DNA from 4 places in the Pseudarthrobacter sp. ATCC 49987 genome. Region 3 is predicted to be linked to each of the others. Evidence: riboswitches for the same ligand, from Rfam matches in the RefSeq annotation. Region 3 holds a riboswitch; each other region holds the start of a gene.
What was found. A riboswitch is a leader RNA that binds a small molecule or an ion and turns the genes downstream of it on or off. The one in region 3 is predicted to bind S-adenosylmethionine.
Positions count from the first base shown of each region.

Region 1: linked by a shared signal. The riboswitch ahead of GXK59_RS11560 (bifunctional o-acetylhomoserine/o-acetylserine sulfhydrylase) and the one ahead of GXK59_RS00245 (ABC transporter substrate-binding protein) in region 3 are both predicted to bind S-adenosylmethionine.
Region 2: linked by a shared signal. The riboswitch ahead of GXK59_RS15540 (cobalamin-independent methionine synthase II family protein) and the one ahead of GXK59_RS00245 (ABC transporter substrate-binding protein) in region 3 are both predicted to bind S-adenosylmethionine.
Region 4: linked by a shared signal. The riboswitch ahead of GXK59_RS04630 (aminotransferase class V-fold PLP-dependent enzyme) and the one ahead of GXK59_RS00245 (ABC transporter substrate-binding protein) in region 3 are both predicted to bind S-adenosylmethionine.

Region 1 covers NZ_JAABNS010000001.1:2,457,371-2,464,901, reverse strand. Annotated here, with positions in the region: gene GXK59_RS11590 (glycine C-acetyltransferase) at 1-1,175, shown strand, start outside; gene GXK59_RS11585 (NAD(P)/FAD-dependent oxidoreductase) at 1,271-2,395, shown strand; gene GXK59_RS11580 (amidohydrolase family protein) at 2,407-3,633, shown strand; gene GXK59_RS11575 (histidine phosphatase family protein) at 3,655-4,335, opposite strand; gene GXK59_RS11570 (CPBP family intramembrane glutamic endopeptidase) at 4,423-5,178, shown strand; gene GXK59_RS11565 (VOC family protein) at 5,272-5,910, opposite strand; SAM riboswitch class IV at 6,115-6,230, shown strand; gene GXK59_RS11560 (bifunctional o-acetylhomoserine/o-acetylserine sulfhydrylase) at 6,295-7,531, shown strand, end outside.
Region 2 covers NZ_JAABNS010000001.1:3,358,456-3,365,986, forward strand. Annotated here, with positions in the region: gene GXK59_RS15510 (O-acetylhomoserine aminocarboxypropyltransferase/cysteine synthase family protein) at 1-251, shown strand, start outside; gene GXK59_RS15515 (CoA-binding protein) at 248-745, shown strand; gene GXK59_RS15520 (hypothetical protein) at 795-1,565, opposite strand; gene GXK59_RS15525 (RNA polymerase sigma factor) at 1,562-2,110, opposite strand; gene GXK59_RS15530 (hypothetical protein) at 2,198-2,668, opposite strand; gene GXK59_RS15535 (adenylosuccinate synthase) at 3,016-4,305, opposite strand; SAM riboswitch class I at 4,590-4,710, shown strand; gene GXK59_RS15540 (cobalamin-independent methionine synthase II family protein) at 4,723-5,943, shown strand; gene GXK59_RS15545 (uracil-DNA glycosylase) at 6,099-6,731, shown strand; gene GXK59_RS15550 (DUF3151 domain-containing protein) at 6,826-7,254, opposite strand; gene fbaA (class II fructose-bisphosphate aldolase) at 7,257-7,531, opposite strand, start outside.
Region 3 covers NZ_JAABNS010000001.1:50,817-58,347, forward strand. Annotated here, with positions in the region: gene GXK59_RS00230 (dipeptide ABC transporter ATP-binding protein) at 1-1,007, opposite strand, end outside; gene GXK59_RS00235 (ABC transporter permease) at 1,019-1,918, opposite strand; gene GXK59_RS00240 (ABC transporter permease) at 1,937-2,896, opposite strand; gene GXK59_RS00245 (ABC transporter substrate-binding protein) at 2,903-4,564, opposite strand; SAM riboswitch class I at 4,662-4,751, opposite strand; gene GXK59_RS00250 (N-acetylglucosamine-6-phosphate deacetylase) at 4,961-6,250, opposite strand; gene GXK59_RS00255 (DUF1206 domain-containing protein) at 6,250-7,056, opposite strand; gene trmB (tRNA (guanosine(46)-N7)-methyltransferase TrmB) at 7,185-7,531, opposite strand, start outside.
Region 4 covers NZ_JAABNS010000001.1:987,688-995,218, reverse strand. Annotated here, with positions in the region: gene aroA (3-phosphoshikimate 1-carboxyvinyltransferase) at 1-954, shown strand, start outside; gene rsgA (ribosome small subunit-dependent GTPase A) at 938-2,053, shown strand; gene hisN (histidinol-phosphatase) at 2,109-2,921, shown strand; SAM riboswitch class IV at 3,028-3,141, shown strand; gene GXK59_RS04630 (aminotransferase class V-fold PLP-dependent enzyme) at 3,176-4,642, shown strand; gene GXK59_RS04625 (class I SAM-dependent methyltransferase) at 4,793-5,548, shown strand; gene GXK59_RS04620 (Nramp family divalent metal transporter) at 5,718-7,001, shown strand; gene GXK59_RS04615 (metal-dependent transcriptional regulator) at 7,018-7,531, shown strand, end outside.

The sequences.
Region 1 (7,531 bases), 2.4 Mb from region 3:
AACTGGACGAGATCCGCAGCGCCGGACTGTTCAAGACCGAGCGGCACATTGACTCGCCCCAGGCCAACCACATCAAGGCCGGCCAGATCGGCGAGTCCAGCGCGGACGTGCTGAACTTTTGCGCCAACAACTACCTGGGCCTCGCGGACCACCCGGAGATCATCGCCGCCGCCAAGTCCGCAATGGACGACCGTGGCTTCGGGATGGCCAGCGTCCGGTTCATCTGCGGCACCCAGGACCTGCACCTGGCGCTGGAGGCACGCGTCTCGGAATTCCTCGGCACCGAGGACACCATCCTGTTCTCCAGCTGCTTCGATGCCAACGGCGGTGTGTTCGAATCGCTCTTCGGCCCGGAAGACGCCGTCATCTCCGATGCGCTGAACCACGCGTCGATCATCGACGGCATCCGGCTCTGCAAGGCCCAGCGCTTCCGCTACGCCAACCAGGACATGGCGGACCTCGAATCCAAGCTGATCGAGGCGACCACGCAGGAGAACCCGGCAAGGCGCAAGATCATCGTCACGGACGGCGTCTTCTCGATGGACGGCTTCCTCGCCCCGCTTGAGGCGATCTGCGACCTCGCCGAAAAGTACGACGCCCTGGTCATGGTCGACGACTCGCACGCCGTTGGCTTTATGGGCGCCAGCGGTGCCGGCACCCCGGAGCACGCCGGCGTCTCGGACCGCGTGGACATCTACACCGGCACCTTCGGCAAGGCCCTGGGCGGTGCCTCCGGCGGCTACGTCTCCGGCCGCCGCGAAGTCGTCGCCATGCTCCGCCAGAAGGCCCGCCCGTACCTGTTCTCCAACTCGCTGGCCCCGGCCATCGTCGCGGCCACGCTGAAGGCCCTGGACCTCGTGGAGAACTCCGGCGAACTGCGCAGCAAGCTCTTCGCCAACGCCGGGCTGTTCCGGAGCCGCATGAGCGAAGAAGGCTTCGAGCTGCTCCCGGGCGAGCACGCCATCGTCCCGGTCATGTTCGGCGACGCCGTGATGGCCGCCAAGGTGGCGGACGCCATGCTGCACAACGGCGTCTTTGTTACGGCGTTCAGCTACCCGGTGGTGCCCAAGGGCGCGGCCCGGATCCGCGTCCAGCTCTCCGCCGCGCACAGCGCCGAAGACGTCGAGGCATGCGTGCAGGCCTTCGTGCGCAGCCGCGCCGCCGTCGCCAGCTAGGGTCGACGGCCAAACGGAGCTTCGCCGGCCGCGCAGCTCTCAGGTTGCGGCGCCACAGGGGCGCCGCAACCGCATCCGTCTGCAAGGATGGAACCATGTCAGCTAATTACGATGTCGTGATTGTCGGCGGCGGTATCGCCGGCCTGTCCCTTGCCTCAGCCCTCGCCGGGAAATGCAGCGTCGCCCTGGTCGAAGCCGAGCAGACCCTGGCGTACCACACGTCGGCGCGCTCGGCCCGGCAACTGATCCCCAGCTACGGGCCGCCCGCGGTCCAGGAGCTCACCCTCCGCACCCTCGAACTGATCGCCGCCCAGGACGCCCACCGGCCGGAACCGGTGCTCTCGCCGCGCAGCTTCATGTTGATCGGCGACGACGCCACCGTGCGGGAGCAGGCCAGCGGGCACATGCGGCCGATCACCCATGCCGAGGCCCTGGAACTCTGCCCGGCCCTGCTCCCGGACTCCTTCGCCGCCGCCGGCCTGGACACCGGCTCCTTCGCCTGCAACGCGCCCCTGCTCCTTGAGGACCACCGCCGGCGCGCCGAAGCCGGCGGCGTGGACATCATCACCGGCGCCCGGGTCCACTCGGCCCAGCGCCTCGGCTCCGGCTGGGAACTCGGTGCCGGGCAGGAAGGCTTCCAGGCCGCCGTCGTGGTCAATGCAGCCGGCGCCTGGGCCGACGAACTGGCCGTGCTCAGCGGCGTCGAGAAGGTCCAGCTGCAGCCGTACCGGCGCACCGCGGCGATTGTCGACGTCGAGCATCCCCTCCCGGAGTCCAGCCCCATGGTGGCCGCCGCCGACGACTCCTTCTACTTCCGGCGCGACGACGGACAGGTCCTGATTTCGCCGTCGGAACACGAACCCAGCGGGCCCGAGGACGCGCAGCCGCACCCGGGAGACATCGAAGGGCTCATCGCCCGGCTCAACACCCTGACCACCCTCGGCATCCGCGGCGTCCGCCAGGCCTGGACAGGGCTGCGGACGGAAGCGGCCGACGGCGTCCCGGTGGTGGGGTTCGACGCCGAAGCCCCCGGATTCTTCTGGCTCGCCGGCCAGGGCGGCTACGGCTTCCAGACCTCCTCCGGCATCGCCGAACTGGCCGCCGGTCTGATCCTCGCGGGCCGGGGCGCCGGCCCGGCCGCCGGCGGCGACACCGCGGCCGGTCCGGCATCCCGGACAGCGAAGGCGCTGGCGGCGACGCGCTGGTCCATCCGGCGCTGAAGAATGGACTCATGAGCACCCTGATCACCAACGTTGCCGAGCTGATGACCCAGGACCTGGACCACCGGGTCCTCAAGGACGCGGCCGTGGTGATCGAGGGCGAACGGATCGCCTGGCTGGGGCAGGCGGCGGACGCGCCGGCCGCCGATGAGGCCGTCGACGCGGGCGGCCGCGCCCTGTTGCCCGGCTGGGTCGATTCGCACACCCACCTCGTCTTCGCCGGCGACCGGACGGCCGAATTCGAGGCCCGGATGGCGGGGGAGAGTTACAGTGCCGGCGGGATCGCGGTGACCACCGGCGCCACCCGGGCCACCAGTGACTTCGACCTCACCCGGCTGGCGATGGGCCGGGTGGCCGAAGCTGTTTCGCAGGGCACCACGTACCTCGAAACCAAGACCGGCTACGGCCTGGATGTCGAGAACGAGGCCCGCAGCGCCCGGATCGCCTCCACCGTCGTTGACGAGGTCACGTACCTCGGCGCGCACCTTGTGCCGGCGGGGATGGACGCCGAGGAGTACACGGAGCTGGTGTGCGGCTCCATGCTCGCCGCCGTGCGGCCGTTTGTGCGCTGGGCCGACGTCTTCTGCGAGCGCGGTGCCTTCACCGAGGACCAGTCCCGGCGCGTGCTCCAGGCCTGCCGGGACGCCGGACTGGGCCTGCGGGTGCACGGCAACCAGCTCGGTGAGGGACCCGGTGTGCGGCTCGCCGTGGAGTTCGGCGCCGCCAGCGTGGACCACGTCAACTACCTGTCCGCCGCCGACGTCGACGCCCTCGCGGCCAGCTGGTCCGGCTGGGACCCCGGCAGCAGCAGCGGCGGTGGCACGGGTGCCAGACGCGGCACGGTGGCGACGTGCCTGCCGGCCTGCGATCTGTCCACCCGCCAGCCGCTGGCACCGGGCCGGGAACTGCTCGACGCCGGCGTGCAGCTCGCACTGGCGTCCAACTGCAACCCCGGCACCTCCTACACCAGCTCGATGGCGTTCTGCGTCACCACCGCCGTGCTCCAGATGCGCCTCAGCGTCCACGAGGCCGTGCGCGCCGCAACATACGGCGGCGCCCTGGCCCTTGGCCGGGAGTCCGGCAACGACGCCGACGGCGAACGCGCGGTCGGTTCGATCGCCGTCGGACACCGCGCGGACCTGCACCTGCTCAACGCACCGTCCGCCACCCACCTGGCCTACCGGCCCGGCATCCCGCTGACCCACGCCGTCTGGCGGGCCGGCGCCCGCGCCCGCTGACGCCGGAATGAAGCGCGGCCGCTAGAAGAACATCGGCGGGGCGTCGAGCACGGTCTCGTCGACGCGGCGGGCCTCCCACTGGCTGAACGCCTTGTCGAGCTCGTACTTGCCGTCCGCGGAGCGGTACAGGGTGCGGACCTCGGCGTTGTCCGGGTTGTTGAGGGACTCGAAGTACTCCACCGACCAGTGGAACCAGCGCATGCAGAACAGCCGCATGGTGAGCCCGTGGGTCACGAACAGCGCGTTGGGGGCGTAGCTCGGCTTCGACCAGTGCCGGTACAGGGTTTCCATAAAGGAGGAGATCCGGTCATAGACGTCGGAGCCGGACTCGCCTTCGCGGAAGCGGTAGAAGAAGTGGCCGTAGGCGTTGCGGAGCTCCTTCTGGTCCTCAATCTCCCCGGCGATCTGGAAATTCGCCCAGTCCTGCTCCCGCAGCCGCGGCTCCTCGATCACCCGCTCCACCAGCGGGCCGAGATTGAGCGCCTCGAGGGTCTGGTAGGCCCGCAGATAAGGGGAGACGTACACACAGACGGGCTTGCCGTCCAGCAGCCGCCGGACCTCTTCACCGGCTGCCCGGGCCTGTTCGACGCCGAGCCCGGTCAGCGGGATCCGGTAATCGGGCACCCGGTTGTAGATCGAGGTGTCGGCATTGGCGGCGGACTGGCCATGCCGGATCATGATGATTTTCCCGGGCGCACTCATAAACCCCAAGCATAGGCCCGGGCGGGCGGCAGCCCCGGTAATGCCCGGTTTCAGGCAACTGACGGAATGTACAGGCAAGATAGGAACATGTTGGTTCCCTCCCGCCGTCGGCTGCGGACAGAAGTGTGGATTGTCCTGGGTCTGTCACTGGGGCAGTCGGCCGTCTACTCGGTGGTGCAGCTGCTGGACAAAATGACGAAGGCGCCGCTGGCCCAGGGGACCTCCACCCTGAACCGCTCGCAAAGCCCCCGCGAGTACTTTGACCTCACCTACCAGCTGCTGGATATCTTCTTCGCCCTGGTGCCTGTGGCACTGGTGATCTACTTCCTCTCCGAGCACCGCACCGCGGCCGCGGCGTGTGGCAAGCTGGGCTTCAATTTCGCCCGGCCCGGCAAGGACCTGCTGCAGGGAGTGGGCCTCGCGGCGCTGATCGGAATCCCGTCGCTGGGCCTTTACGCGGCTGGCCGGGCGCTGGGGATTACGACGGCGATCATCCCCAGTGCGCTCGACTCCTACTGGTGGACGGTGCCGGTGCTGATCCTCTCCGCGATCCGGCACGGGGTCGTGGAGGAAGTGATCGTGGTGGGCTACCTGCTGGACCGGCTCCCCAAGCTGGGCTGGGCCATGCCCGTTGCCATCTTCGCCAGCTCGATGCTGCGAGGCAGCTACCACCTGTACCAGGGGTTCGGGCCGTTCGCCGGCAACGCCATCATGGGTGTGATTTTCGCGCTGGTCTATCTCCGGACCCGCCGCGTGATGCCGCTGGTGATCGCCCATGCCGCACTGGACATCGTGGCGTTCGTCGGCTTCAGCCTCTTCGGCAAGGCCATCGGCCTCGGCTGACCCCGCGTTGGCTTAAAAAGATTTCGGCCGCCATCGGTGGGTGACGTCATTGGCACCCGCTGATGGCGGCCGAAGTGTGGGGCGGTAAGGAACTCAGATGGTGACGGCTCCGGAAGCTGTCTCGAAGGTGACGGAGAGGATGCCGGGTGTCCCGCGGGGAGCGAGCCAGTTCACGGCCACGTCCTCCAGCGGCTTCTCGACCGGAACACCGAGCCATTCGGTGACGCGCTCCGCCGAGCCGGCGATCGTGAGCGCGGACATCTTGACGTTGCTCTCGTAGGCCTTGGACGGGTGGAGTTCCGGATCGCCCTCCCACTTGAGCATGTAGGGGACCTGGGGATCGGCGATGAGTCCGAGGATGCCGATCTGCTTCCAGACCAGTTCGCGGCCGTCCGGGAACTTGCGGTTGCCGTTGACGGCAGCGCGTCCCAGCCGCTCCTCGAACGGGGCGAGGTCGTCAACTTCGACGCACCAGCCCATCCAGCCGCCGCCTGCTTCGGAGCGGGCACGGACGGCCTGGCCGAAGGGCGCCTTGTCGGAGGCCGGGTGGTTCAGGACCTCCACGACTTCAACGTATTTGTGTCCCGCGAGCGGGATAATCATGTTGCGGGTCCCGAATCGGGGGTGTACTCCGCCCTTCACGGCTTCCACGCCGAGGGCAGACGCAATTCGTTCGGTGGTGGCAGCTAGGCCATCTTGTTCACAGGCGTAAGAGACGTGATCCATGCGCATGCCCTCATCTTGACACTTTGTGATGCGGCTCTCAGCTTAGGTTCTCCTAACCGTGATGGGATGTCCTCCCGTGGGCTGTCCGGCCCGGCATTTCTCCGCGTCAATGCCGGGATCTGAAGGCCGCGGCCGGGTGCGCCGGCCGGGCAACTTCATGTTCGTCACAAAGCTATCCAGGGCCCGGAACCGCTTCCTAGACTGGGGTCAGGTCATGAGTGCCAGCGCACAGCCCCGGCTTGCTGGCCGGCAACCCTCGTTTCGCGGTGGGGTGCCCCGGGTGAAGACCTGGCCGTCCGGCACCCGCCGGAGGGCAAGCGCGGCACCAGTGTGGACCCGGGCCCAGGGGCTCTGGTGCTTCCTGTGCCCGGTCCCCTAAGGAGTGTCCCGATGTCCAGTGCCTGGTCCTTCGAAACCCGTCAGATCCACGCCGGCCAGGAGCCGGACAGCGCCACCGGTGCCCGGTCGCTGCCGATCTACCAGACGACGTCGTTCGTCTTCCCCAGCGCCGAAAGCGCCGCCAACCGCTTCGCCCTGGCCGAACTGGCTCCCATCTACACCCGGATCGGCAACCCCACCCAGGACGCTGTGGAGCAGCGGGTGGCCAGCCTGGAAGGCGGACTAGCGGCGCTGCTGCTGAGCTCCGGACAGGCCGCGGAGACCTTTGCGATCCTGAACGTCGCGGAGGCCGGCGACCATGTGGTGGCCAGCCCCAGCCTGTACGGCGGCACCTACAACCTGCTGGCGCACACGCTGAAGAAGTTCGGCATCTCCGTGACCTTCGTGGCGGACCCGGACAACCTGGCGCAGTGGCGGGATGCCGTTCAGCCCAATACCAAACTGTTCTTTGGCGAAGTCGTCTCCAACCCCCGCCAGGACGTGCTGGACATCGAGGGCATCTCGCAGGTGGCCCACGAGGCCGGCGTGCCGCTGATCGTGGACAACACCCTCTCCACACCGTTCCTCATCCGCCCGATCGAGTGGGGCGCAGACATCGTGGTGCACTCCGCGACCAAGTACCTCGGCGGACATGGCGCGGCCATCGCCGGCGTGATCGTGGATTCCGGCAACTTCGACTTCGGCAAGGACCCGGAGCGCTTCCCCGGTTTCAATACCCCGGACCCCACGTACAACGGACTGGTCTACGCCCGGGACCTTGGTGCGGACGGTGCCCTCGGCGCCAACCTGTCCTACATCCTCAAGGCGCGGGTCCAGCTGCTGCGCGACCTCGGTTCGGCGGTGTCCCCGTTCAACGCCTTCCTCATCGCCCAGGGCATCGAGACCCTGAGCCTGCGCATGGAGCGGCACGTCGCCAACGCCGTCAAGGTGGCCGAATGGCTCGAGGCCAGGGACGACGTCGAATCCGTCGCTTACGCCGGGCTGCCCTCCAGCCCCTGGTACGAGCGCGGCCGCAAGTACGGTCCGAAGGGGACCGGCGCCGTCGTTTCCTTCAACCTCGCCGGGGGAGCGGAGGCCGGCAAACGCTTTGTGGACGCCCTCGAACTGCACTCACACGTGGCCAACATCGGGGACGTGCGCTCGCTGGTCATCCACCCGGCGTCGACCACCCACAGCCAGCTCTCGCCGGAACAGCAGACGGTTGCGGGCGTGAACCCCGGCCTCGTGC
Region 2 (7,531 bases), 3.3 Mb from region 3:
AGCAGCTCAGCCCGGAACAGCTCGAGTCCGCCGGAATCCCCGAGGACCTGGTCCGGATCTCAATCGGGCTCGAAGACATCGAAGATATCCTCTGGGACCTGGACCAGGCCCTGGACGTGGCAACAGCCGCGACGGCCGACGATGTATCCGCGGAAGCGGCGCATCGCGCCGCCGAGGAACGAGGCGGTGTGTCTAAGCCGCGTGCGGATGCATTGTCGGCCGACACCTGCACGATTGGAGCACTGTCATGAGCACGGAAGAAACCCGTACATGGACCGGCCCGTCCGCGCCGGAACGGCTGAACCTGCTGCGGCAGGCGAAGTCGATCGCGATTGTGGGCGCCTCGGACAAACCGTCCCGGGCAAGCTATTTTGTTGCGACCTACCTGCAGTCCTCCACGCGATACAAGGTCTATTTCGTGAACCCGGTGGTGAAGGAGATCCTGGGCGAGCCGACGTACGCCTCGCTCGCGGATCTGCCGGAGAGCCCGGACATCGTGGACGTGTTCCGCAAGCACGACGACCTGCCGGGTGTCCTGGACGAGGCCATCGCGGCTGGCGCCAAGACGCTTTGGCTGCAGTTGGGCTCCTGGCACGAGGACGTGGCGAAGGAAGCCGAAGCTGCCGGGCTCGACGTCGTGATGGACCGCTGCGTGAAGATTGAGCATGCCCGGTTCCATGGCGGCCTGCACCTGGCCGGCTTCGACACCGGGGTCATTTCCTCCAAGCGCCAGGTCCTGGCCTGACCGTCCGGCGAGTTCTGATCCCGAACTCGCCGGACGGGCCGCCAATGTCCTAGGGCTGGCCGGGGAGCGTCGGAAGCACGCCGGGAAGGGTCGGCTCCGGCAGCTGACCCTTGGGAAGGCTCCGGTCCTCACCCGGGCCGGGGAGTCCGGGCACGGATGGTGTGACAGGGCGGCGGGGCGGCACCGGAAGGATTCCGCCCCGGCCAACCGCCGGCGGAGTGGCCGCGGCGCCGGGCGCCGCAGGAACCGAGGCCGCGGACCCGGGTGCCGCAGCAGCATCATTTGCCACAGGCCGAGTGCCGGAGTTCGCTGCATGGGACGGCACGGCGGGAGCCGGAATGTCCGCCGGTGACGGCCGTGCGGGCCGCGGAGCCACATCGGGCGTCCCGCCGGAGGGCTGGAAAATGCTGCCGACGGTGTGGCTGACGTTTTTGCGGAAGTCCTCGCTGGAGGCCGCCACGGCGCCGGCACCGAGCGTCATGGCGCCCACGACGGCGCCACCGACGATAGCCAGCCTGCGCTTCCGGCCACGGCGCCCGGCAAGGCTCGTGACCCCTGCCGGCAGGGGTTCCTCGCCGGGACCCGGTGCGGACGCGAGAGCGGGCATCGCCGTCGTCGGGCTTGGGTCCGGACTGTCGGCAACGAAACCGCCAGCGGCGAGCATTGCCGCGAGGTCGGCCCGGGGCGCGGGCGCCCGGTCCGGGACCAGGGCGCTGAGCTGCTCCAGTGAACCACGGAGCTCGGTGGCACCGTCGAGGCCGGCATCACGGAGCATCGCCTGGATGCGGCCATCCTGCTGGGGTTCGCGTATGCCGGTCATGATGCTGCGTGGTCCTTTTCGGTGACGAGTTCGCGCAGGGCGCTGAGCCCGCGTCGTTGAAGCTGTTTAATGGCACCCGGCGTCTTGTCCATAATGCCGGCCACCTGTTCGATGGAGAGGTCCGCGACGATCCGCAGGACCAGGACTTCCCGTTGCTCTTCGTTGAGCCGGGAAAGGGAATCTGCAATGCCGCCCAGGGAGCCGAGGGCCTCGTCCTCGGCGGAAGGGGCGTACCGCGTGTCAGCCCGGGGATCGTATTCGGCCAGGTACGGCGTGCGGTCTGCCCGCCGGTGGTGGTCGACCAGCCGGGCGTGCGCGACGGAGAAAATGAAGGTCCGCAGGCCGGTGGGGCCGCCGGTGACCTTGGCGAGTTTCGGCAGGATGTCCACGAAGACGTCCTGGGTGAGCGCCTCGGCGTCTTCCACGCCGCGGGCCCGGAAGTAGCCGAGCACCGCGGGTGAAATGACCGTGTAGACAGCGCTAAACCCTGATGGCTCGCCAGCCAAGGCTGCTGACAATTCATCATCGCTTAGCTGTTCTGCCAAGAGGCTGTCCTTCCGGTTACTGCTGGGGTGCGGCCCCGGCAAGTCTAGCGGCCGCACCCCGGGTGCCTCCAAAGAGGCGTTCAATGCCTACTTGTCGAGCTCAGGCTGCACGTCCGACGGCAGGGTCGGAACGGCCGGAACGGCAGGAACCGCCGGAACACCCTTGGCGCCCGGGACAGCGACGGTCACGCCGGCGTGGGCCTTGGCCTCGGCAGCGCCCTTGGCGTTGGCGGCGCCGTCGACGGCAACGCCGTCGTTGTCGGCCTCGACGGAACCTTCAGCGGAGCCGTCGGTACCCTCGACGTCGCCTTCGGCGGAGCCGTCAACGGACGGGGAAGCCGGCACAGCCGGGACAGCCGGAACAGCCGGGGCGGCGGGAAGCTCAGGAGTCGCCGGAACCGCGGGGGTTGCCGGCACGGCGGGCGTAGCGGTGGTCACTTCAGCCTGCTGGGTGGTCGAAACCTGGGCCGCATTGGCCAGGCCGATGCCGGAGAATCCTCCAACAACGAGAATCGCGGCGCCGACAGCAATCTTGGTGGTCTTGCTAACACTCTTCATAAGAAACGTACATCCTTTGTTTTTTGTGTGAAGGCTGGCTGGAGCCTGATGGGGGCAGTCAACAGCCCGCTCGTTCAGTGGAAGGCTGGCCAGCGCCCGATGGGGGCGGGCGCCGGCCTGCACTTGCAGTGGAAGGCCGGCCGGATTTCCGGTGGGGGGTCCATGTTCCGGCGGCGCTTACAAAGGAGTAATCGCTGGAGGGCCCCGAAAGGTTACGCACTGATCGGAAGTTTCTTTTTTCTTTTTCGGACAGCCGCTGCGAGGGACCCGGACGGCGGCCTAACGACGGCGGCGGCGGGCCACCTTTCCAGGTGACCCGCCGCCGTCGGGCGTCAGCAGTTACTGCATTAGTCGTTGATCAGGTCGTTGATGACGATGGTCTGGTCGCGGTCCGGCCCGACGCCGATCGCCGAGAAGCGGGTGCCGGAAAGCTTCTCGAGGGCCAGCACATAGTTCTTGGCGTTCTCCGGGAGGTCGTCCAGGGTGCGGGCGCCGGTGATGTCCTCGGTCCAGCCCTCGAAGTACTCGAAGATCGGTTTGGCGTGGTGGAACTCGGTCTGCGTCATCGGCATTTCGTCGTGCCGGACGCCGTCGACGTCGTAGGCCACGCAGACCGGGATCTGCTCGATGCCGGTGAGCACGTCCAGCTTGGTGACGAAGTAGTCGGTGAAGCCGTTGACGCGGGAAGCGTGGCGCGCCAGCACGGCGTCGTACCAGCCACAACGGCGCGGGCGGCCGGTGTTGACGCCGAATTCGCCGCCGGTCTTCTGCAGGTACATGCCCATCTCATCGAACAGTTCCGTGGGGAACGGCCCGGCGCCCACACGGGTGGTGTAGGCCTTGATGATGCCGATGGAGCGCGAGATGCGGGTGGGGCCGATGCCCGAGCCCACGGAGGCGCCGCCGGCCGTCGGGTTCGAGGAGGTCACGAACGGGTAGGTGCCGTGGTCGACGTCCAGGAACGTGGCCTGGCCGCCCTCCATAAGGACCACCTTGCCCTCGTCCAGCGCCTTGTTCAGCACGAAGGTGCTGTCGATGACCAGCGGGCGCAGGCGTTCGGCGAAGGACAGGAAGTAGTCCACGATCTCGTCCACCTCGATGTCGCGGCGGTTGTAGACCTTGACCAGGAGTTCGTTCTTCTGCCGCAGCGAGCCTTCGACCTTCTGGCGCAGGATCGAGGCGTCAAAGACGTCCTGGACACGGATGCCCAGGCGGGCCACCTTGTCCATGTACGCCGGGCCGATGCCGCGGCCGGTGGTACCGATCGCGCGGCTGCCAAGGAAACGCTCGGTGACCTTGTCCAGGACCTGGTGGTAGGGCGCCACGAGGTGGGCGTTGGCGGAGATCCGCAGCTTGGAGGTGTCCGCGCCGCGGGCTTCCAGGCCGTCGATCTCCTGGAACAGGGCCTCCAGGTTCACCACGCAGCCGTTGCCGATGATCGGGACCGCGTTCGGGCTCAGGATGCCGGCCGGAAGGAGTTTGAGCTCATACTTCTCACCGCCCACGACGACGGTGTGGCCGGCGTTGTTGCCGCCGTTCGGCTTCACGACGTAGTCGACGCGGTGGCCGAGCAGGTCAGTGGCCTTACCTTTGCCTTCGTCGCCCCATTGGGCTCCGACGATCACGATTGCTGGCATGGGATCCTCCCCCATTCGTTCGGGCCGAAGTCCGTGTGATTCACCAGGGTGGTCACCGGAGCTCAGCGCCGTTCATGAGAATGCCCCGAATCTACCGCTGTGCTCTTACCATCAACGCCAGAGTCCGGGGCTCTTACCACCCAAGTTTAGCCGATCCCGGTGGCGGCAGTTCATTTGACCATCCAATGGACTTCCCGCCGGTTGCGCGCGTCACCCGGTGTCCAGCCAGCGGGAATGCGCCGGAAAGACTTGCGCAGGCCTGCCGGGTGGAATTAGGTAAGAGTTGACCATCCCGAGCGGCCGAGGGACCTGGACCGTTGACGCCGCAGCAACCCTGCCCGGACACAGCCCGCTGATCTGCGGCCGCCGTGACGGCAAGGGTGCTACCGCCAGGACCGATGGAAAGGAAGCACCCCCATGCAGCAGAACGCGCAGCAGAACACCGACCATATCCGCGCCACCCACGCCGGCTCGTTGCCCCGCACCCCGGAGCTCATCGCCGCGAACGAGGCCAAGGAGGCAGACGGCATCACCCCCGAGTTCCTGGACCTGCTGGAAACCTCCGTGGTGGACATCGTGCAGCGCCAGAAGGACCTCGGCATCGATATCCCCAACGACGGCGAATACGGGCACACCATGTCCAGCTCGGTGGACTACGGCGCGTGGTGGAACTATTCCTTCAGCCGGCTTGGCGGCCTTGAACCGACCGATGTGGACCGCTGGGCTGACGCCGCGGTGCACCGCTCCAGCCCGGGCCACATCGTGCTGACCTCCTTCCCGGACCGGCGCGACCGGCAGAAGTTCAACGACGCCTACAACGATCCGTCCTCCGGGATCCTGGCGCACCGCAAGAGCGTCACGCAGCCGAAGATCGCCGGCCCGCTGCGCTACACCGGGCAGGCCCTGGTGAACTCGGACATCGCCAACCTCAAGACCGGCATGGCCGCCGCCGGGCTGTCCGAGGGCTTCGTCGCTTCCCTGTCCCCGGGCTCCTGCGCCCGCGTCGCGAACGAGTACTACAAGACCGATGAGGAGCTCCTCTACGCCTGCGCCGACGCGATGCGGGAGGAGTACAAGGCCATCATCGACGCCGGCCTCACGGTCCAGCTCGATGACCCGTCGCTGGCCGAAAGCTGGGACCAGATCAATCCGGAACCGAGCCTGGCCGACTACCTCAAGTTCATCCAGCTCAGGGTAGAGGCCACCAACTGGGCCCTGCGCGATCTCCCCCAGGAACAGATCCGGTTGCACGTCTGCTGGGGTTCCTGGCACGGCCCGCACACCACGGACATCCCCTTCGCGGACATCATCGGCTCCGTCCTGCAGGTCAACGCCGGGGGCTACTCTTTCGAGGCCGCCAACGTCCGCCACGAGCATGAATGGCGTGTCTGGAAGGACACCAGGCTTCCCGACGGAAAAGTCATCATCCCCGGTGTTGTCTCCCACGCCACCAACGTCGTCGAGCACCCGGACCTGGTGGCTGACCGGATCGTGCGCTTCGCCCAATTGGTGGGCCGGGAAAATGTGATTGCCTCCACAGACTGCGGTCTCGGCGGCCGCGTGCACCCGCAAATCGCCTTTGCCAAGCTGGAATCCCTGGGCGAAGGCGCCCGCCGCGCCACTGCCCGGCTCTGGTAGAGGACCTTCGGCCGGCCCGTCATTTCGCAGGGCTTGATAGACTAATAAGGATCGACCAGGAATCGGTCCACACCACATTTTCAAACCGCACCGTATTCGGCGTGCCCCCGGACGGTCTGGCAGCTTCACCAATCCCGCAGGAGACTCAGCAACATATGACAGCCTTGGCCACTGAAAATTCCCGCGAACAGCTTTTGAGCCGCCGCTACGAACCTAGCGTCGCGGCTGTCAACGAACTGTGCGACACGCTGCAGGCAACCAAAGCTGGCACGAATGTTCCCTATGTGGACCCGATGCACGACATCGATGAGTGCCGCATCATCAGCCTCTTCTCCAACATCGGAACAGAGGATGAGTCGGGCTTCATCACCGCCGGCGACGAGGAAGCCGCCACCCGCCTGCTCGGCGTCCAGTGGAAGCTGGGCCTGCGCCCCGAGTACGTGATGCCGTGGAACGTCCACCCCTGGTACGTCCCGGACGAGCCCAACGGCAAGTTCACCCCGGACCAGATTTCCGCAGGCCTGAAGCCGCTGCTGAAGTTCCTCGCCGTCGTGCCCCGTGCCTCGGTGATCGTCGCGCACGGCACCGAAGCCAACCGCCTCGCGAACCTTCTCCTCAAGACCGAGGTGCCCATGATCTGGCGCCGCGGCCTCAAGACCTATAAGGTCCGCTCGCTCAGCGGCCGCGCCTTCGCCGGCACACCGGCCCGGCAGGAGCAGTACCTCGAGGAAATGGGCACCGTCTACGCCGACGCCATGGCCCGCACCGGCCTGGCAAAGACCAGCTGATCCCACTTCCGCCACGACGACGGCGGGCGCCCACCTTCTGGTGGACGCCCGCCGTCGTCGTTTAACCCCGCGTTGCTTGTTGGTGCCGGGGCGGTTAGCGCTTTTCGGCCTCGATGGCTGCCTTGGCAGTGGGGTCGGAGTCCTTGAGGAACTTCTCGATCCGCTCCGGCTCCTCGGCTTCGCCGATGGCCGCGGAGGCGCGGCCCAGCGAATACAGGGCGCGCAGGAAGCCACGGTTCGGTTCGTGTTCCCAGGGGATGGGCCCGACGCCGCGCCAGCCGTTGCGGCGCAGCGAATCCAGGCCGCGGTGGTAGCCGACACGGGAGTAGGCATACGAGTCGATGGTCCGGCCCTCGGTCCAGGCTTCCTCGGCCAGCACGGCCCAGAGCAGCGAGGACGTCGGGTGCTTTTCCACCAGGTCCAGGGCTTCATGGCCGGCATCCAGCGCCGCGTAGACCTCGGTCTCGGCGGGCAGGAGCGTCGGCTCAGGACCCATCAGGTTCTTGCGGAATTCGTCCGACATGCCTAGAACGTCTTGCCGGTGGAGCCGAGCTGCTGGGCAGCCTCGGCGACGCGGGCCGCAAGGCCGGCCTCGGCGGAGGCGCCCCAGACGCGGGGATCGTACAGCTTCTTGTTGCCGACCTCGCCGTCGACCTTCAGCACGCCGTCGTAGTTGCGGAACATGTGGTCCGCCACGGGCCGGGTGTAGGCGTACTGGGTGTCGGTGTCGATGTTCATCTTGATCACACCGTAGGAGACCGCGTCGGCGATTTCCTTCTCGGAGGAGCCGGACCCGCCGT
Region 3 (7,531 bases):
CCCGAACCGGATTCGCCGACCAGCGCGAAGGTGGTTCCTTGGCGCACCGCAAAATTGACGTCATCCACGGCGCGGTGTTCAGTCTCGCCCCGGCCGAAGACCTTGGTGAGGCCGCGGACTTCGATCGCAGCAACCGGTTCCTCGCGGGCCGTATCCACGTCGGCCCGGTCAGTCTTAGGGGCGGCAGGATAGGCCTCCCGGAGCAGCCTGACCGTGTAGTCGTCCTCCGGCTGCGCCAGGATGTCGGCGACCGGACGGTCTTCAAGGATCCTGCCCTGCCGCATCACCACGATCCGGTCGGCCAGATCGGTTGCGACGGCCAGGTCATGCGTCACGAAGATGACGGCCGTCCCGTGGTCCCGCGCCAGCCTGCTGAAGACCTCGAGCACCCGGCGCTGCACGGTGACGTCCAGCGCCGAGGTCGGCTCATCCGCAATCAGCAGCTTCGGTCCCAGGCTGAAGGCGATCGCGATCAGGACCCGTTGCTTGAGTCCGCCGGAGAGTTCATGGGGGTACTGCTTCAGCCGCTCCGCGGGGCGGTCGATGCCCACCAGTTCGAAGAGCCGGATGACCTCCGCCCGGATCTCGCTCTTGGAGCGCCTGCCTTCTTCCGGGTGCAGCCGGAAGACCTCGGCCACCTGGGATCCGACCGTCTTCACCGGATCCAGCGACGCGCCGGGATCCTGCGGAACCATGCCGATCTTACGTCCACGGATTTTCTCCATTGCACGTTCAGAAAGCCCGGTCAGCTCAATGCCGTCGAACACGATGGTTCCGGCAGAGACCGCGGCCGCTTCGGGGAGAAGGCCGATGAGCGATTTGGCGAGTGTGCTTTTTCCGGAACCGGATTCACCAACGACGGCAACGATTTCGCCCGGTTTGAGGACCAGCTCGAGTGAATCTGCGGCCACGACCGCCCCTGGTCCGCGGCCGTATTCGACGTGCAATCCGCGCACCTCAAGCAGGGGTCCGGGTTCGGCTTTGGGATTTACTGTGTTGATGGTCATGGGGCTCCTGACTAAAACCGGAAGATCTTGAGAAGTTGGCGTCCGAGACCGGCCAAGAGCACGACCGTTAGCACGATGACCAGGCCCGGCAGGCTGGTCATCCACCACGCGCCAGCGAGGTATTGCCGACCCTCAGAGATCAGCAAGCCCCATTCCGGGGTGGGCGGAGGGGCACCGAAGCCGAGGAAGCCAAGTCCGGAAATTGCGAGAATGGCAGCTCCAAGGTCGACTGCCAGCAGTGCGAGCACCGGGCCGCAGGAGTTCGGCAGGACATGCTTCCAGACGACGGACCAGTACGATCCCCCGTTGAGGAAGGCGGCCTCGACGTAGTCCAGGTTGCGCACGCGCAGGACTTCCGAGCGGACCACGCGGGCGAACGAGGCAATCGAGGCGATGCCCACGCCGACGCCGAGCGAGATTGGTCCGGGCGCGAACGCCGTCACGATGATCAGGGAGATCAGGAATCCCGGCACCGCCAGGAGCACGTCCACGAGGCGCATGGTGCTCGAATCCGCGGCCCGGCCGGCCGTCGCAGCAAACAGGCCCAGGGCCGTTCCCACCACGAATCCGATCAGGACAGCGAGCCCTGCGGTGAGCAGGGTCTGCGAGGTGCCATGCACGACCCTCGCGTAGACATCCCGGCCCAAGTGGTCGGTACCGAACCAGTGCCCGGCACTTGGCGGCTGGAACTTCTGCTTCGGAATGCCGCTGATGGGGTCGAAGGCGCTGAAGAGGCCCGGCAGAAATGCCCACCCCAGGACGATCAGCAACGGAAGGACGGTCAGCCACAGGCCCGCCGAGCGCAGGATGCTTCTTTCGCGCTTTCCCGGGCCAATCGCTGCGGCGCTGCCACCGGCAGGAGGCAGCGCGGCCTCATCAATAGGATCTGTTGGTAGTAGGTTGAGGCTCACAAGGTTCTCCGTTCGGTCTCAGGCAGCCAGTGCTCGTGGCGAGCCGTGGGCACTGCTCTTGAGGATGCGGGGATCCAGCAGCGGATACAGCAGGTCGACGATCAGGTTCACTGCAACGAACGCCGACGCCGTCAGCAGGACCAGGCCCTGGACCAGCGGGACATCCTGGACGGTGACGGCCTGGAGGACCACCGAGCCAAGGCCGGAGCGGGCGAAGACGGTCTCCGTGATGACGGAACCGGCAAGCAGGGTTCCGACCGTGATGCCGGCAATGGTCATTGCCGGACCCGCAGCATTCTTCAGGGCGTGGCGGTAGAAGATCCATGCGGGGGACGCGCCCTTGGCCCGCAGTACGTCGATAAACGGTTGCTCATAGACGTGAGTGATGCTCTTGAGCAGTACCTGCGCGATCGGGGCGGAAACGTGAAGGGCCAGGACAAGGACGGGAACTGCCAGCGATGCAAAGGAACCGTCCGGGAACAGGGACATCACACCGAGCTGGATGGACAGCAGCTGCAGCAGCACCAGCCCGAGCCAGAACACCGGAACCGCTGCGAACAACGGCGGGAGATTGGTGATGAAGCGCTGCAGCGCCGTCGAGCGGCTCAACCAGGCCGCGGCCACGAGGGCCACAGCCAGGACGACGGCCAACACGAAGGCACTGGAGGCCAGCGCCAGGGTGGATCCGGCCACCGCGCCGATGCGGGTCGCCACCGACTGTCCGGAGGCCAGGGAGTACCCGACGTCTCCACCGAGCAACTGCCCAAGCTGGTTGAAATACTGCACCAGCAGGGGCTGGTCGTAGCCGTATTGGGCCTTCATGGCATCAATCGTTGCCTGGTCAGCCGCGGCGTCCGCCGAGAGGAAGATCGTGACCGGATCGCTGGGCAGCAGCTGTATTGCCAGGAAGACGAGCGTGTACGCCAGCCAGATGACAAGCAGTGCCTGTCCGAGGCGCCGCGCAAAGTAAAGACCCATGACGACCTACTTGCCGGTCTTCCAGGCACCCTGGAAAATCGGTGCGGTGCCGGAGGTGAATTCGACGTGTGACTTGGCGTTGGCGCCGTAGACCTGGACTTCGTCCCAGAGAACGAGGGCCAACGCCTGGTCGACAACCAGCGTGCGCTGTTCTTCGGCGACGAACTGCTTGTGCGCTGCTGCGCTGGTGGCGGCGCGTTCCGTGGCGAAGAGCGCATTGAGCTGCGGGTCCGCGTTCAATGTCTGCGTGTTGGTGACCGGGCCGAAGACCGGCCCCAGGCCGCCGTAGGCGAACTGCCGCGTTCCGAAGAATTCCACGTTGGGGTCCTTCATGGAAGTCGCCAGGAAGGCGTTGTCCGCCGCGCGGTTGACCAGCTTCACGCCGATCTTGCGCCACTGCTGCTCGATCAGTTCGAAAGCGGGCTTGATGACCACGGAGTTGTTGGATGACGTGACGGTGACTTCGAGCTTCTGGCCGTCCTTGGCGCGGATGCCGTCGGAGCCAACTGCCCAGCCGGCCTCATCCAGCAGGTTCTTGGACTTCTCCGGGTTGTAGGCCAGGTCGGCGGAGAGATCAACGAAGTCTGGTGCTTCACGGTTCAGGATGGAGCCGGCGAGTTCGTAGCTGTCGGAGAGCACCGTGTCCTTGAGCGTCGGCCGGTCGATGCCGAGCTGCAGTGCCTGGCGGACCTTCGCGTCCGCCAGCTTGCCGCTGCCGACCCGCGCCGCCGCCATGTTTGCGGTCAGGTCAATGCCCTTGGCCGGCAGGACCTGGTTGCCGCTCCCGGCGAGGGCAGTTTCGTCGGCCGGCTGCAGGCCGCGGACCAAGTCAACCTGGCCGGTCTGCACGGCCCCCGCGCGGTGGGCCACTTCCGGCAGGTACTTCACGACGACCTTGTCCAGATAGGCGGCCCCCTGGTTGGCGGCACCCTCCGGAGCCCAGGCGTAGTCGGAACGCTTGGCCAGGACGATTTCCTCATCGGCCTTCTCTGATTCGAAGGTGAAGGGACCCGATCCGGAGATTTTCGCGATGGCCGACTGGGCGGCGTTGTCCAGGGTGAGGGTCTTCGGCGACACGAGTCCGGCGGTGACGGAGGACGTGGCGCGCAGGAAGTTGGCGTCGGGGGAGGACAGGGTTACTTCCACCTGGTCCTCGCCGGTGACCTGCGAGGACTCGTAGGTGGAGAAGTCAACGTTCGGCTGGATCTTGGCGCTCTCGATACCCTTGCCCAGGGCCTCGAAGTTTGCCTGGACTGCCTTGGCGTCAAGCGGCGTTCCATCGCTGAAAGTCACTCCGGGGCGGATTGTGAAGGTGAACTTGGTCTGATCCTCACTCGCGGTGAACTTGCTGGCGATCCAGGGGACAAGCTCGCCCTTCTTTGCATCGAAATAGGTCAGCCGGTCCAGCACGCTGTTCAGGACGTTCGCCTTTTCGTAGAAGCGCGCCGCCTGGGTCTGGAAGTTGTTAATCGGGGTGACCTCGGCGAAGACGAACGTTCCGCCCTGCACCGGCTTTCCGTCCGCGCCGGCCTGGGATGCCGACGTGCCGCCAGCACCGCCGCAGGCACTCAAGGCCAGGGCTGCCGCGCCCATCAGTGCCAGTAAACGCAGCGGGTGGCGCCTGCTCTTCGAACTCGTGGCGGGCGTGAGTGATTCAGGGGTATCCATCGCGGATCCTCTCGGTCGTGACCGGGGGACGCCAAAACCGTACGAGTTTGTCCGACACAGCACGGGGCCGGGCCGGTGGAACCTGGGATCTTGGCAATCTCCATCGGTCCTGGCATTAGCACCTTGCCCTTGCGGGTGGTTGCTACGGCGTCATCGAGCCAGGTCTCTCAGCCGATCTGGATGGTCTTTATTCGTCACGAAGGACATTTTTCGGTTCCGCGACCGTTGCGGGTGGCGGCAACATCCACTTTGTTGCAGAATCTTCGATTTCCCAACAATGACGACATGTTCTGCAACAAACGATCACACAGAGCCACATCCCGCCTCATGGCGCCATGATTGCGGCCGAAGGTCAGCGACGTTCGGCAGCCGTGCACGACGGCGTCGAGCCCCGGCTCAGGAGGCGGGGCGTGCCAGGGGTTGACCGCCGCGAAGGACCGCGGCGAGCCCGAAGTCTGCGTCGACCGCCACAATGTCGGCCCGCATGCCGGCCTTCAGGCTCCCGATCTCGGCCTCAAGGCCCAGGATCTTGGCCGGGACCAGGGTCGCCGATTTCACGGCGTCGGCAGGGCTGACCCCGGCCCCGATCGTGCGGCGGACAACTTCCAGCAGGGTGGCCGTGCCGCCGGCGAGGGCGCCGTTGCTCTTCAGTGCCGCCACGCCGTCGCGCACCACCACGGCGGCAGGACCGAGCGCGTAGTCGCCGTCGGGCAGGCCGGTCGCCGCCATGGAATCGGTGACCAGGACGACGTTGCCGGCGCCGACCAGCTCGAAGACCATCCGGACCGTCGCGGGGTCCAGATGGACGCCGTCGCCGATGAGTTCCACAGCGACGGTGCCCTGGGCCGCGAGGCGCAGGCATGCCGCCACAGGGCCGGGACTTCGGTGGTGGAGCGGCGGCATCCCGTTGAACAGGTGTGTCACCGTCGGCCGCCGGCCCGTTCCGGGCCCGGAAGCACCGGAGTTAGTAGCGTTCAGGGCTCCGGCGCGGGCGCGCAGGGACGCGGCCGCGCTGGTCAGGGAATCCACGGTGGTTTGGGCGTCGGCGTCGGTGTGGCCCAGCGACGGCGTGACGCCATTCGCGGCGAGCATGCTGACCAGACCGTCGGCGCCCGGCAGCTCGGGGGCATACGTCATGGTCTTGAGGGTGCCGCCAGCCGCATCCAGCAGCCGGCGGAGCAAATCGGGGTCCGGGGCCCGCAGCCATTGCGGGTCCTGTGCCCCGCAGCGGGCCTGGGCGAGGAACGGGCCTTCGGAGTGGATGCCCGCGATGAGGCCCTCGTCCGCGAGTTGCCTCAGCACCCCGACTCCCCTCACGAGCTCCTGCCCTGACGCCGTGACGAGGCTGGCCAGCAGTGTGGTTGTTCCGTTGCGGTGCAGGAAGCTGACGGCGTCGCGGCACGCGTGGCTGTCGCCGGTGGGAAAGCCGCCGCCTGCCGCGCCGTGGCAGTGGAGGTCGACGAGTCCGGGAAGGATCGAGCTGCCCGGCGGAAGCTTGAGTTCCTCCGCAACGGGGAAGCGGGCCGCGTCGAAGCCGCTCCGGGGGCCGGCGTAGGCGATTCTTCCGTCTGCCACCGCGACCACGGAATCAGCCGTGGCAGCGCCGTCCGAGATCAGTGTCCCGGCCAGGATGTAGGCGGAGCCGACGACGGGTTCGTGGGTGTCCGGTCGGTGCGCGTCGGGCATTACATCTTGGCCAGTTTGGCGCGCACCATCATGAAGATCCCGTAACAAATGAGGCCAGCTCCGACCGCAGCCAGGATGTACATGCCGAACGGCTGGTCACGGAGGGCCCTGAGGCCGCCGTCGAGCCCGGTGGACTCCTCGGGGTGGGCTTTGATCGTGGCGACAATGACCAGCAGCCCCACGAGAAGCAGGACAATGCCTTTGGCGGCGTAGCCGACGACGCCGAGGACGGTCACCGCCGTCCGTGCCTTGTGCGAGGCGGGGAGGCGGAGGTGCTTGGCGAAGGACTGCCGGAAGCCGCGGATGGCGTAGACGATTCCGGCGACTGCGACGCCCGCGCCGACGGCGAGCAGGAGTGCGTAGCCTCCCGGGGCCTTCAGCACGGAGGCTGTGAGGTCGCTGGTGGAGCTGGTGTGGTCCTTGCCGGCGCCGCTGGCGAAGGAAAACAGGGTGAGGGCGAGTCCGGCGTAGACGACGGCTTGGAGGGCGGCCTTGGCCTTTTTCCCCAGTTTCTTTTTCGCCGGCAGGTGCTCGAAATCGAAGATGGCATCACTGGTTTGCCAGATCGCGAGGGCGACGCAGGCGGCGAAAGAGCTCCACAGCAGCAGTGGACCGGCCGGCTGGCTCCCAAGCTGCTCCACTGCACCACTGACGTCAGCCTCGCCTTCGCCGCCCATGGCGAGCCGGATCGCGACGAGTCCGATGAGGAAGTGCAGGATGCCGCTCACGGCAAAACCGGCGCGGGCCACCAGCTCCAGCGGGCGGGAATTGGTGATGTCTTCGGCCGCGTCGGCGGCGTCCTTCAGTTCTCTCTTGATGGCGGTCCCTCAACTGGCTCGGTGGTTCTGCCGGACGTGAGTTCCGCCCGGTTCATGCATCTTCGGTAATCGTGCCACGCGGAGGCCGCCGGGAACAGCACGGTCGAGTGACCGGCCTAGCGGCGCAGGTAGCTGAGGTCGAAGATGAGCCGGCCCGCCTCGTGCGCCTTGTTCTCGAAACTCGTCAGGATCCGGCCGTCGAACCGCGGGGCCCAGCCGCCTGTCTCATCGATGCCCTCGTTGGGTCCGGTGTGTTCCGTGCTCACGGGTGCGCGGCCCTCCTTGACGGGGGCCCCGCCCACGAGGGACTCGACGCCGGATTCCCACACTTGGGTGAGCGGGCTCTCCGCGCCGCTGCGCTCGCCGTCGTGCAGGTTCTCGAAGTCGGGGGAGCCGGCCATGACCTCGCGCACGTGGACGGCGTAGTTGGACCAGTCCGTCGCGATCCGCCAAAGGCCGCCAG
Region 4 (7,531 bases), 940 kb from region 3:
GTCAGAGCGCCTGACGGCGGACCGGCGTCGTCATTGCCGTTTACCGTCGACGGCTCCGGCACCGTGCGGGGCGGCCACCTCGTCATTGATGCCAGTGCGTCGTCGCAGTTTGTGTCCGCGCTGCTCCTGGCCGGCGCCCGCTTCACCGAGGGACTGCACCTCGAACATCAAAGCCTCGAACATCAAAGCCTCGAACATCAAAGCGGGGAGCAGGCGGGAAAGCCCGTGCCGAGCCTGGACCACATCAACATGACCGTCGCCGTCCTCCGCGGCGTGGGCGTGGCCGTGGACGATTCCCGCCCGAACCACTGGGTGATCTCCCCCGGGCCCATCCGCGCCTTTGACCTCCGGATCGAACAGGACCTCTCCAACGCCGGCCCCTTCCTCGCAGCGGCCCTGGCCACCCGCGGCACCGTCCGCATTCCCAACTGGCCGCCCGGGACCACCCAGGTCGGCGATCTGTGGCGCAGCATCCTCACGACGATGGGGGCCACCGTCACACTCACGGACGGCACCCTGACCGTTACGGGCGGCCCGGACATCAAGGGCGCGGACTTCGACGAGACCAGCGAGCTCGCCCCCACGGTCGCCGCCCTCTGCGCCCTGGCCACCGGGCCTTCGCGGCTGAGCGGCATCGCCCACCTCCGCGGGCACGAAACGGACCGGCTCGCCGCCCTCGTGGCCGAGATCAACCGCCTGGGCGGCGACGCCGAGGAGACCTCCGACGGCCTCATCATCCGGCCCGCACCGCTGCACGGGGGTGTCGTCCACAGCTACGCGGACCACCGCATGGCCACAGCCGGCGCCATCCTGGGCCTCGCCATCCCCGGCATCGAGGTCGAGGACATTGCGACCACGGCCAAGACCATGCCCGACTTCCCGCAGCTCTGGGAAGCCATGCTGGCGCAGCGAACCCCCGCAGAGAAGGCCGCCTCCGGTGGCACGCAGCACTGACTCCTGGGACGAATCCGACGTCCGGATCCGCCCCAACAAGAAAGGCACCCGGCCCCGCACCAAGGACCGGCCCGCCTACGAGGACGCCGTCACCGGGCGGATCATCACCGTTGACCGCGGACGCTACACCGCCGTCGTCGCCGAAGGCACCCCCGGGGAACGCAAGATCATCGCCGCCCGCGCCCGGGAACTGCGCCGGAACCCGGTCGTCGCCGGCGATTTCGTCTCCCTTGTCGGGGACGTCAGCGGCGAACCGGACACCCTCGCACGTCTGGTCAAGATCCAGGACCGCAAAACACTGCTGCGGCGCAGCGCCGACGACACCGACCCGATCGAGCGTGCCGTCGTCGCCAATGCCGACACGCTGGTGATCGTGGTGGCGGCCGCCAATCCTGAGCCCCGGACCGGGTTCATCGACCGTGCCCTCGTGGCCGCGTACGACGCCGGCATCGAGCCGCTGCTGCTCGTCACCAAGGCCGACGTCAAGGACCCCGCGGAACTCCTCGCCAACTACCAGCACCTCGACTTCCCGGTCATCATCTCCAAAACGGCGGACTCCGCCGCGTCCGGCATCGATGCCCGCTCGGACGACGGGCTCTCCGCCCGGCTGGACAAGGACGCCGTCTCCCAGCTTCGCGCCCATCTCGATGGGAAGGTCACCGTCATGCTGGGCCACTCCGGCGTCGGCAAGTCCACCATGGTCAACGCCCTCACCGGCGCCGAGCGCGCCACCGGCGGCGTCAACGCCGTGACCGGGCGCGGCCGCCACACCTCCTCCTCCGCGCTGGCCCTCAAGGTCAACGATGCGCCGGCAGGCAGCTGGATCATCGACACCCCGGGCATCCGCTCCTTCGGCCTGGCCCATGTGGACCCGGACCGCATCCTGCGGTCCTTCCCCGATCTTGAGCCTGGCACCGACGACTGCGAGCGGGGCTGCAAACACGATTCCAGCGCCGTCAACTGCGGCGTGGACGCCTGGGTGGCCGCCGGCCATGCGGGCGAATCCGGCCCGGCCCGGCTCGCCTCACTCCGCCGCCTGCTCGGAACAGATCCCCGCATGGAAGCCCAGGACGTCAAGGAACTGGGCACCGTCTCCTAGCGGGCTGCGGCGCAGCCTACCGCTCCCCCGCCCGCTTTGGCGGTAGTTTGGAACCATGAGTCAACCCGCTTCGAGCTACAACGATGACCTGCGCCTTGCCCATGTACTGGCAGATTCCGTAGATTCCCAGACCATGAGCCGCTTCAAGGCGCTCGATCTTCGGATTGAGACGAAGCCGGACCTGACCCCGGTGACCGACGCCGACAAGTCGGCCGAGGAAGCCATCCGCGGCCAGCTGTCCCGGTCCCGGCCGCGCGATGCCGTGCTCGGCGAGGAGTTCGGCAGCTCCGGCCACGGCTCCCGCCGCTGGATCATCGACCCGATTGACGGGACCAAGAACTTCGTCCGCGGCGTCCCCGTCTGGGCCACGCTGATCGCCCTTGTTGACGAGGGCGAGCCGGTCGTCGGCGTCGTGAGCGCCCCGGCACTGGGCAAACGCTGGTGGGCCGCCAAGGGCGCCGGTGCGTACATGGGCCGGTCGCTGGCGGCCGCCACCCGGCTGAAAGTCTCCAACGTCTCCAAACTCTCGGACGCCTCGCTGTCCTACTCCAGCCTGGGCGGCTGGAAGCAGCGCGGCAACCTCGATGAGTTCCTCGGCCTCACCGAGGAAGTCTGGCGCACCCGCGCCTACGGCGACTTCTGGTCCTACTGCCTTGTGGCCGAAGGCGCCGTCGACATCGCCTGCGAGCCCGAACTGAACCTCTACGACATGGCCGCGCTGGTCCCGATCGTCACGGAGGCGGGCGGGCGCTTTACCTCCCTCGAAGGAGAAGACGGCCCGTTCGGCGGCAACGCCCTCGCCACCAACTCCATCCTGCACTCGGAGGTCCTCAAGCGCCTCAACCCGGGGCTCGACGACCTGCTGTAGGGAATTCCGGCGTCGTCCTGCAGGTCCGGACGCGTCCCGTAACAAAACACTTCACATTCCTGCCCTGCCTTTTCCGCGGCAGCAGGCATGGCCTAGGCTCGACACAGGTCACGAGTGCCAGCGCGAAACCCCGGTTTGCTGGCCGGCAACCCTCCATTCGCGGTGGGGTGCCCCGGGTGACGACCTGGCCGGTCCGGAACGGACCCGGCAAGCGCGGATCCCCGGTATGTGGGGTCCTTTTCGAGCGAGGTCCCATGACGACTGCCACGATTCCTGCCACCCCTGAACTCCAGTCCGGCGCCGGCCGGGCCCGTCCCCAGGCGCGGTTCGCCGCCACCCGCCGGCCGCTGGCCGCGGTGACCGGCGCGGAGATCCAGGCCCCCCTCATCCAGGGCGGGCACGTCCGCTACGCCAATCTGGATTATGGCGCCTCGGCCCCTGCCCTGTCCGTGGTCTCGGCCTACCTCAACGAGATCCTGCCGTTCTACGCCAGCGTCCACCGCGGTGCCGGGTACGCCTCCCAGATCAGCACCTCGGTCTACGAGAATGCCCGGACCATTGTCCGCGACTTCGTCGGCGGCCGGCCGGACGATTCGGTGATCTTCACCCGGAACACCACCGACTCCCTGAACCTGCTGGCAGGCTGCCTGCCCGCCGTCGACGGCGTGCACACCGGCGAGGTGCTCTACCTCGACATCGAGCACCACGCCAACCTGCTGCCGTGGCAGCGGGTGCCCCACCGCAGCGTCATCGCCGCGCCGACCCTCGCCGCCACCCTGGAACTGCTCCGTGGGGAACTCGCCCACGGCGGCGTCAGCCTCCTCGCCGTCACCGGCGCCTCCAACGTCACCGGCGAGATCCTGCCGATCCGGGCCCTCGCCGCCCTTGCCCACGACTACGGCGCCCGGATCGTCGTCGACGCCGCCCAGTTGGCGCCGCACCGGCGGATCGACATCGCCGCGGACGACGTCGACTACCTCGCCTTCTCCGGGCACAAGCTTTACGCGCCGTTCGGCGCCGGGGTGCTGATCGGCCGTCCCGACTGGCTCGACGCCGGCACCCCGCACCTGGCCGGCGGCGGAGCCGTGCAGGACGCCCGGATCGACGCTGTCAGCTGGACCACCGGTCCGGCCCGGCATGAAGGCGGCTCCCCCAACGTCCTCGGCGCCGCCACGCTGGCCCGGGCCACCCAGGTCATCGCCGACCTGGATGTGGAGCAGTGGCACGCGCACGAAAACGCCATCCGGTCCTTCCTCGTCGAGGGCCTTGCCCGGATCGACGGCGTGAGCGTCCACCAGATCTTCCCGGACAGTGCTTCCTTCGACGTTTCCTTCGACGCGGGATCCGGAGCCGTCCCGGGCACCGGCACCATCGGCGTCGTCAACTTCTCGGTGGAAGGCTACGACGCGGGCCTGGTGGCGGCGTACCTGTCGGCCGAGCACGGCATCGGGCTGCGCGACGGCCGCTTCTGCGCGCACCCCCTGCTCCGGCGGCTCGGCCTGCCCTCGGGTTCGCTGCGGGCAAGCTTCGGCCTGGGCTCCCGGCTGGCGGACGCCGAGCGTCTGCTGGCAGCAATCCAGGAGCTGCGCCGGAACGGCCTCGGCTGGGACTACGTCGTCGACGCCGGCCGCTGGGTGCCCTCCAACGACACCCGCAGCTACCCGCACTGGGCCCCCAACACGCCCGGAACCGCCGGCGCGGCCCCCTGTACCCGGGACTGACAGCGCGGATCCGCCAGCCCTGTGAAAACACGGCCCTGCCGCGTGCGGTAAATTCGAAAGGTACCCATCCGGACCTGCCGAAGGAGATCGCACGTGGCAAGCGGCGGACCCAAGCTGCCCGGCGGACCCAAGCTGCCCGGCGGCCCCACGTTGGGCGGCGGCCCCAAGCTGGATCAGGAGCGGCGCCAGGAGCTGGGCCAGAGCTTCCAGGACGGCGGGGAGCACTACGACCGCGTCCGCCCCGGGTACCCCGGGGATTCGGCCGGCTGGCTGATCCCGGCCGGTGCCCGGGAGGCCGCGGACCTCGGCGCCGGAACCGGGAAGTTCACGGCCCTGCTGGTCGGGCGCGGCCTGCACACGGTGGCGGTGGACCCGTCCGCCGACATGCTCGGGCAGCTGCGCCGGACGCTTCCGGGCGTCGCCGCCGTCGTGGGTACCGCCGAGCACACGGGGCTCCCCGGCGAAGCGTTCGACGTCGTGACCGTCGCCCAGGCCTGGCACTGGTGCGATCCGCTGCCTGCCAGCACGGAGATCGCCAGGATCCTCCGCCCGCACGGGATGCTGGGGCTGATCTGGAACCAGCTGGACACATCCGTTCCCTGGGTGCACCGGCTCTCGCGCATCATGCATGCCGGGGATGTGCACAAACCACACTTCACACCGCCGCTGGGCCCGGAATTCACGGGGCTGGAAAGCCACCTCACGCGCTGGGAAGATCCGGTCCGCACCGCGGACATCATGGAGCTGACGAAGTCCCGCAGCTACTACCTGGCGGCCAGTGAGACGACCCGCGCCAAGGTGCTGGGCAACCTCGACTGGTATCTGCACGAGCATCTGGGCCACCGCCCGGACGACGTCATCGCGCTCCCCTACCTGACCCAAAGCTGGCGGGCCGTCCGGGCCTGACCCCGACGGGCCGCACTCCGTGACCTCCGGGATTGCCCCGGACAGGCGCGCTGGCTTATGGTTTCGGTATGCCTAATAATTATTTGTAGGCACCCGCAAACTCCGGTGCCGGCGCGAACCGCCGCTACCGGCCGCGTCGCCGTCGACGCACCTACCAGGGGAGCCCACCGTGCTGGAAGTAACAGGACCCGAATCTGCGGTGCCGGCAGCGCCCCTCCGGCCGAAAGCGGGCCGCCGCGCCATCATCGGCCTGCTGGGCCCGGCCTTCGTCGCCGCGATCGCCTACGTGGACCCCGGCAACGTTGCGGCCAACCTCACGGCCGGCGCCCAGTACGGCTACCTCCTGGTCTGGGTCCTCGTGGCGGCCAACATCATGGCTGTGCTGGTGCAATACCAGTCAGCCAAACTCGGGATCGTCACCGGGAAGAGCCTGCCCGAGATTCTCGGCGAGCGGCTCAAGCCGTTCTGGCGGCGCGCGTTCTGGGTCCAGGCCGAGATCGTGGCCGCTGCCACCGACCTTGCCGAGGTGGTGGGCGGCGCGATTGCGCTCTACCTGCTCTTCGGGCTGCCCCTTCCCCTCGGCGCAGTGATCGTCGGCGGCGTCTCCATGGCCCTGCTCGCCGTGCAGGCCCGGAACAAGCAGCGGCCCTTCGAATTCATCATCATGTTCCTGCTGGGCATCATCACGATCGGGTTCCTGGCCGGCCTCTTCATCAGTCCGCCCGACCCCGCGGGCGTCGCCGCCGGACTGATCCCAGGCTTCCAGGGTCCGGACACCGTGCTGCTGGCCGCCAGCATGCTCGGCGCCACCGTGATGCCGCACGCCATCTACGTCCACTCGGCCCTGTCCAGGGACCGGCACCGTCCGAACCCGCACCTCCATGTCCCCCCGCAGGCCCTCGCCCGCCTCGTCAGGGCAACCCGCTGGGACGTCGTCGCGGCCCTGGCCGTCGCCGGCATCGTGAACATCGGGATGCTGCTGCTGGCCGCATCGACCCTGGGCGGTGAGGAGGGAACGGACACCATCGAAGGCGCCCATGCCGCGATCACCACCAATCTGGGTCCGGTCATCGGTGTCATCTTCGCCGTCGGCCTGCTCGCCTCCGGCCTGGCCTCGACGTCCGTGGGCTGCTATGCCGGCGGATCCATCATGCAGGGGCTGCTCAAAATCCGGATCCCGCTGATGACGCGCCGCGTGGTCACCCTGATCCCGGCCGTTGTGCTGTTGAGCATCGGCTTCGATCCCACCTGGGGCCTGGTACTCAGCCAGGTTGTCCTGAGCTTCGGTATCCCCTTCGTGCTTGTCCCGCTGGTTGTCCTGACCAGCAACAAGGCCCTGATGGGCCGCTTCGCCGATGGGATGGCCCTGCGGATTGCCGCCGTCATCAGCGTGATCCTGGTCGTGGCGCTCAATCTCGTCCTGCTGTGGCTGACGTTCTCCGGCGCCGCCTGACGGTAGGCTGGAGGCTGTGAAGACCAGTCTGCCCTCCTCCTCGATCGAGGACTACGTCAAGGTCATCTACTCCTTCACGGAGTGGCAGGACAAGCCCATCACCTCCACGCAGCTGGCCCAGCGCCTCGGCGTGGCCAACTCCTCGGTCTCCGAAATGGTCCGCAAGCTCAAGGACCAGGGCCTGGTGGACCACCAGCCCTACAGCGCCATCACGCTCACGGCCGACGGTGTCCGGCTGGCGTTGTCCATGGTCCGGCGGCACCGGCTCATTGAAACGTTCCTGGTCCGGGAGCTCGGCTACCGCTGGGACGAGGTCCACGACGAAGCCGAGCTCCTGGAACACGCGGTCTCTGACACCTTCATCGAACGGATGGCCGCCAAGCTTGGGAACCCGGTGCGGGACCCGCACGGCGATCCGATCCCTGCCGCGGACGGCTCCGTGCTGATGCCGCCGGCCCACCGGATGAGCGAGCTCGACGACGGGCACATCGGCCGGATCACCCGGATCAGCGACGAAAACCCCGAGCTCC